3 regions of the Paenarthrobacter sp. NPDC089307 genome follow, and region 2 is predicted to be linked to each of the others. Evidence: riboswitches for the same ligand, from Rfam matches in the RefSeq annotation. Region 2 holds a riboswitch; each other region holds the start of a gene.
What was found. A riboswitch is a leader RNA that binds a small molecule or an ion and turns the genes downstream of it on or off. The one in region 2 is predicted to bind S-adenosylmethionine.
Positions count from the first base shown of each region.

Region 1: another riboswitch for S-adenosylmethionine. It lies ahead of AB0N72_RS06620 (hypothetical protein); the one in region 2 lies ahead of AB0N72_RS11870 (aminotransferase class V-fold PLP-dependent enzyme).
Region 3: another riboswitch for S-adenosylmethionine. It lies ahead of AB0N72_RS04825 (homoserine O-acetyltransferase); the one in region 2 lies ahead of AB0N72_RS11870 (aminotransferase class V-fold PLP-dependent enzyme).

Region 1 is NZ_JBFBHE010000002.1:596,361-598,618, reverse strand. Features, by position in the region: gene AB0N72_RS06630 (VIT1/CCC1 transporter family protein) at 1-288, opposite strand, end outside; gene AB0N72_RS06625 (hypothetical protein) at 551-742, shown strand; gene AB0N72_RS06620 (hypothetical protein) at 739-1,047, opposite strand; SAM riboswitch class IV at 1,064-1,183, opposite strand; gene AB0N72_RS06615 (sodium:solute symporter) at 1,364-2,258, opposite strand, start outside.
Region 2 is NZ_JBFBHE010000004.1:339,198-341,455, forward strand. Features, by position in the region: gene AB0N72_RS11870 (aminotransferase class V-fold PLP-dependent enzyme) at 35-1,441, opposite strand; SAM riboswitch class IV at 1,473-1,586, opposite strand; gene hisN (histidinol-phosphatase) at 1,757-2,258, opposite strand, start outside.
Region 3 is NZ_JBFBHE010000002.1:177,696-179,953, reverse strand. Features, by position in the region: gene AB0N72_RS04830 (bifunctional o-acetylhomoserine/o-acetylserine sulfhydrylase) at 1-659, shown strand, start outside; SAM riboswitch class IV at 832-949, shown strand; gene AB0N72_RS04825 (homoserine O-acetyltransferase) at 964-2,085, shown strand; gene AB0N72_RS04820 (hypothetical protein) at 2,113-2,258, opposite strand, start outside.

The DNA of each region.
Region 1 (2,258 bases), on a different contig from region 2:
AGCCGCTTTGGGCATTCCGGCGTGTTCTCCCAGGAGTTTGAGCCAGTGTGCCTCGTGCCGTCCTTCGGCCTCGGCCAAAGCCAGCAGGATCTGGCGTTCCTCCCCATCGCGGCGCTGGGCGAGCTCACGGTAGACCGCGGCTTCAGCGCGTTCGTCGGCCAAGTATTGCCGCCAGCGCCGTATGTCCGACGCCGTGGGTGCTGCGGGGTCTCCGGCCGTGTTGGCGGTTCCGGTTTCGGGGGTGGGGTCCGGAGCCGGGCTCGACGAACTGTGGGATTCCTGGTGCATCTGCACTTTATCTCCTGTGCTTGGTGGGGTTGTTGAGGCCCCATTGCACGGTCCACACTACCGCGTATTTGCGGGGATTTTTGGCTGGTATTCCTTAGCTGGAATGTTCGGTGCGCCGTAATCTCCGATCGCGGCCTGCCCTTTTGTGCGGCCTTCCTTGACCGCCGCTTGCGCCGGTGCCCAAGATGGAAGGACAGGGGCGGGGGACCTCCCCGCATTTGGCCAACGGGCCTTGAAGGGCCCACGGGACGGAGGTAGCAGCATGGACACCACCGAATCACACGCCAACTATCCGGAACGGACAACCATCGAGTCGGACCCGGCGTACGACTACGCCGAAGACCAGGAAGTGGATGAACCCTGGGTGGAGGAAGTGGACGCCCCCGAGGACGACGAACGCGTGGTGCCGATCGACGAAACCGAGGAATTCCGCGGCGAGGAAGAGGAAATCTAGGCCCCTTCCCGGCTGTCGAAGGTGAAGGTGCGTGGCTGGCCGTCCCGTTTCCCCACCGCGGCAATCGTGACCGTCAGCGTCCTGGAAGCCTCACACCACGTGGAAGGACGGACGGCCTGCGCCAGCGCGGCGGCGATCTGCCGCGGTTGGGGATGCCGGAAATGCATGGTGTTGTTCCTGGCCACTATGGTCACCGTGCCGAGGTAAAGGTCGACGGCGGGAATCACCGTGCCTGCCCGGGCGCCGGATGGGGTGCCACGGGCCGGGCGTGCGCTGCTTTGGCTGGTCTCGCTCTGGTATGGCAAGGTGCTGCTCCCGGGGAGTGTGCTCTTGCCCGCTCGGTTGTCTCAGGTCCGGGACGGGCCGCTTCCTCATCCGAACCACCCGTGAACATGGGGTTGGTGTGCGGCCAGTCGGAGCTTGGCGCCACATCTCTTGAAGCTGGGACAACAGTACCTCATACGCCCAGGCGCAAGGCGATACCCCGTGACGCAAGGCGATACCCCGTGGCGCAAGGCAGCCCTGGCTACTGCGTCCCGGACGCAAGCAAACGGCGGCGCTGCCCCGGAAAGGGGCGGCACCGCCGTCGTAAATTGCTTTATTCGGGTTCAGCTCTGTACGTTACTTGCTGCCGACCGGGTGAACTTCCGGCGGCAATTCCTCCGAAATTGCGCCGGCAACGCGCTTGTCCCAGGCTTCGCGGACAGTTGCGTCGGTAGGCGGCGTCAGCAGGGAGACCACGATGTAGACCAGCAGGGAGGCGCCGAGGCCCCAGTAGATGGGCTCGTTGGCGTAGACGCCATCTTCGCTGGGGATGGCACCAACCGCGTACATGATGAGCAGGGCAAGTGTCAGAACCGAGCCGACTGCCATGGACCATGCGGCAGCGATGCCCGTTCCGCGCTTCCAGACCAAGCCGCCAAGGATGGCGACCAGCAGGCCACCTACCAGGATGTCGTAGGCAATGGTGAGGGCGACAACCACGTCCTGGGCCGCCATGGAAATGAGTACGGCAACGATGCCCAGGCCCAGGACCCAGTAGCGGTTCGCTTTGACGTCGTGCTCGGGGTTTTCGGTGTCATCGGTGTTGATGGTCTTGCCGAACCAGCTGGCCACGAACGGGACGACGTCGGCGCGGGCCACCGTAGCGGCGGCGATCAAGGCGCCCGAAGCGGTGGACATCATGGCGGCAACGGCTGCTGCCATAACCAGGCCGCCGATGCCGACGGGCAGGATGTGTGTTGCGACCTCTGCGTAGACGACGTCCTTGCCGAGGTTGGCGACGTCGATGTTCGGGAGGGCGACGCGGGCTGCCAGGCCGATCAGGGCGCCGGCGATGCCGTACAGGATGCAGTAAACGCCTGCCGTGGCGCCGCCCCAACGGGCAACTGTGGGGGTCTTGGCGGTGAAGACGCGCTGCCAGATGTCCTGGCCGATCAGCAGGCCCAAGGTGTACACCACGAAGTAGGTGATGATCGTCTGGGCGCCGATGCCGTCGATCTGGAAGAAGGTGTCG
Region 2 (2,258 bases):
CCCTACGAATTTACCGCCTGGTGCGCCGTACCGATTAGTCGACAGTGCAGGGAGCCGCGCCGGCTGTGCCCGGGGTGTTGGGTGCCCACTCGGGGTAGCTGCGGTGGTCGTTGGCGGGTACCCAACGGCCCTCATCCACGACGTAGTCCCACCCGAGGCCGTTGCGCTTGAGTTCCTCGATGCCCGCCAGCAGCCTGGTGGCGTCCTCCAACCGGGAGCCGACGCCGAAGCTTGCCCGCAGGGAACCCGAGGGCAGCCCAAGCCGCTTGAGCAAGGGGTGGGCGCAGAAGCGGCCGTCGCGGAGGCCCACGCCGTGCTCGGCGGCCAAATATGCAGCGACCAGGCCGGCGTCGAAACCTTCCACGGAGAAGTTGACCACTCCGATGGTGTCCTCGGAATCGCTGAAGATCCGGTGGACAGTGACGCCGTCGATGGCTTCCAGGCCGTCAACGAGGTAGCTGCGGATGCCGGCTTCGTGCGCGTGCCACTCTTCCTGGTCCAGGCCCGCGATTACCTGGGTGGCCCGGGCGAGTGTTGCTGCACCCAGGACGTTGGGGGACCCGCCCTCGTGCCGTGCCGGCCCGGTGGCCCAGCTGACAGAGTCCAGACGGGCTTCGCGGACAGCGCCACCGCCTGCCAGGTGCGGGATGCCGGCGTCGAGCCAGTCCGGGCGGCCCACCACCACTCCTGCGCCGAACGGAGCGTAGAGCTTGTGCCCGGAGAAAACGATGTAGTCGATGTCTGCCTCGGAGATGTTGACCCGGCGGTGCGGAGCGAGCTGCGCGGCGTCCACTACGATCCGGGCGCCGTGCTGGTGCGCCAAGGCGGCAAGACGGGCGATGGGCAGGATCTCGCCAGTGACGTTCGAGGCGCCAGTGACGGCCAGGAGGCTGACGCCGCCCTGGGCCAGTTCGGCTTCAATCTTTTCCAGTGTCCCGGCCAAGGTGGGAGCGGCGACGACGCTGCGGTGCGGCACTCCTTGCCAGGGCAGCAGATTGGCGTGGTGCTCAATGTCCAGGTACAGGACCTCGCCAGCGAACCGGCCATCCACTTGGGGAAGGCAGCCGGCCAACAGGTTCAACGAGTCGGTGGTGTTCCGGGTGAAAATGACGGAGTCATCGGCCCGGCCACCAACGAACTCGCGCACAATGTTCCGCGAGTTTTCATAGACGGAAGTGCTGATCTGTGAGGCGAATCCTGCACCGCGATGGACGCTGGCGTAGTAGGGCAGGACCTCGTTAAGGTACGCCGAGACGATGGTCAGTGCAGGTGCCGATGCCCCGTAGTCGAGGTTGGCGTAGCGGACGTGGCCGCCCTGGATTAGCGGAGCCTGCAGCTCGGCGCCGGTGACTGCCGCAAGGGGACGCGCAGCGGCTGACAGAGGGACGGATTCGTCAACGAAAGAAGGAATGATGTTTGAGTTGAACGTGACAGTGCTCATGGGACCTCACTCAAGAGGGACCCCCGCAGGGGATCCGCGCTTGCCGCATCCGTTCCGGACCGGCCGGGTCGTCACCCGGGGCACCCCACCGCGAATGGAGGGTTGCCGGCCAGCTAACCGGGGTTTAGCGCTGGCACTCGTGACCTGTAAAAAAGGCTAAGGCACATCCGGGGACCGTTCCAAAGCCGTGGAGTTTGTTAAGCACTTTGTTACGTGGAGCGCCAAAAGCTCGTTTCGGCGAAGAAAAGACGGCGGCTGCCCACAAAAGTGGGCTGCCGCCGTCGAAAATTCGAAGAGCCGAAGGATGGCCGGGACTCAGGCCGGGGGCTGAAGCAGGTCATCCAGTCCGGGATTGAGCCGCTTGAGGACTTCCGAATGCAGGATGGAATTGGTGGCCAGGGCGTTGCCTCCAAACGGGCCGTCTTCGCCCTCCAGTGATGTGAAGCGACCGCCGGCTTCGGTAACGATGGGGACGAGGGCCGCCATGTCGTAGAGATTCAGCTCCGGTTCGCAGGCGATGTCCACAGCGCCCTCGGCCACCAGGCAATAAGACCAGAAATCCCCGTACGCGCGGGTGCGCCAGACGTCCTCGGTAAGGCCCAGGAATTCATCGAGGTTGCCGCGTTCCTTCCAGCCGGAAAGGCTGGAGTAGGACATGGAGGCGTCGGCCAGGCGGGAAACATTGGAGACCTTGAGGCGCGTTGCCGAGGCCAGGGACCTGCCCATGTACGCACCCATGTCCTTGGCGGCCCACCAACGTTTGCCCAGGGCCGGGGCGCTGACCACGCCGACTACCGGTTCGCCCTCGTCCACCAGC
Region 3 (2,258 bases), on a different contig from region 2:
GCGTGATCGTTGATTCCGGCAACTTCGACTTCGGCAAGGACCCTGAGCGCTTCCCGGGTTTCAACACCCCGGACCCCAGCTACAACGGGCTGGTATATGCCCGCGATCTCGGCAAGGACGGTGCCCTTGGCGCCAACCTCTCCTACATCCTGAAGGCCCGCGTCCAGCTTCTTCGCGACCTCGGCTCCGCAGTGGCCCCCTTCAACGCCTTCCTCATCGCCCAGGGCCTGGAGACGCTGAGCCTGCGTGTGGAACGCCATGTGGCCAACGCCACCAAGGTGGCTCAATGGCTTGAGGACCATGACGACGTCGAATCGGTCGCCTACGCGGGCTTGCCGTCCAGCCCCTGGTACGAGCGCGGCCGGAAGTACGGTCCCCAAGGCACGGGCGCCATCGTCGCTTTCAACATCAAGGGTGGCGTGGAAGCCGGAAAACGTTTCGTGGACGGGCTCGAACTGCACTCCCACGTGGCCAACATCGGCGACGTCCGCTCCCTGGTCATCCACCCGGCGTCGACCACCCACAGCCAGCTGACTGCGGAGCAGCAGCTCGTCGCCGGCGTCAACCCGGGCCTGGTCCGCCTGTCCGTTGGCATTGAGCACATCGACGACATCATTGCCGACCTTGAAGCCGGCTTCCGCGCTGCCAAGGGTGCCTGAGCAGGCGGTTCACGCACACAGCTGATACATTCAGGCCTGCCGCCCGGATCGACGATTATTCGCCGGGCGGCAGTCCAGGGTGCTCTTTGGTGAATCAAAAGAGCCCTGAACGTCACACTGGTGTCACATTCTTCGCCAGAACCATGGTGTTTTTCCTAGACTCTACGTATTAGGTCATGAGTGCCAGCAGATAGCCCCGGCTTGCTGGCCGGCAACCCTCCTTCCGCGGCGGGGTGCCCCGGGTGAGGACCTGGCCTGTTCGCACGCAAGGCGACAGGCAAGCGCGAGGTTAGGTATCAAAGGAATGACCATCACTGCTACAGCCCTTCCCAAATCCGGTGAAGAAGACGGAACAGTCAAATACGCGGGCATAGGTCCGCTGGCGCTCGAAGCCGGCGGTTACCTCCCCGACGTCGTACTGGCCTACGAAACATGGGGACAACTCAACGCAGATTGCTCCAATGCTGTCCTTATCCAACATGCCCTGACGGGAAGCACCCATGTTGCCCGCGGTGCCACGGACGAGGAAGGCTGGTGGGAGCAGCTCGTGGGGCCCGGTGCCACCATCGACACCAACCGTTTCTTCGTCATATCCATCAACATTGTGGGCGGCTGTTACGGAAGCACCGGGCCTTCCTCCAAAGCGCCCGACGGCAAGCCCTGGGGGTCGCGGTTCCCGCTGGTGACTCTTCGTGACAGCACCGTCGCCGAAGCCCGCTTGGCGGACCTGCTGGGGATTGAAGCCTGGCATGCTGTCCTGGGCGGCTCGATGGGCGGGGCCAGGGCGCTCGAATGGGCCGTTACGTACCCGGAAAGGGTCAAGCGCTGCGCCGTCATTTCGGTGGGCGCCTACAGTACTGCCGAACAAATTGCCTTCGCCCAGGCACAAACCCTCGCCATCCGGCAGGACCCGCATTTCAACAACGGGGACTACTATGGCGGCGCGGCCCCGGAACACGGCCTTGCGCTGGCCCGCCGGATCGCCCACATCACCTACCGCTCAGCCATTGAGTTGGACCTGAGGTTCGGCAGGGAAGCCCAGCACCAGGAGTCACCACTGGCTGCGGCAGTGCTGGGCGAGCGCGGACGCTACCAGGTGGAAAGCTACCTTGATCACCAAGGGACGAAGCTAGTCCGCCGATTCGATGCCAACAGCTATATCGCTATCACCGAAGCACTCATGTCCCACGACATCACGCGTGGACGCGGCACGCTGGAGGAGGCCCTTTCGCGTACGACAGCTGAATTCTTCGTAGCTGCGGTGGACACGGACAGGCTGTATTTCCCAGCCCAGTCCAGGGAACTGGCAGCGGCACTTCCGGGCGTTGTTCCGGTGCACACCATCGCGGCCCCGATCGGCCACGATGGCTTCCTCACGGAAATCGGCCAGTTGTCGGAGCAGCTTCGCGGCGCGTTCTTCGCCTGAGCCACCGGATTCCTGCGGTACCGGTGCTCAGCCGTTCATGATCTCCGCACGCTGCTTCATGTAGTCCTCCATGGCAATCTGGCCGTTGGTGAACTTCGCATCCAGCTCTGCCAGTTTCCTGGCGCGGTACCCCTGTGGTTCGGGGGCTGAACCTGGATACGGTGACGGTGCTG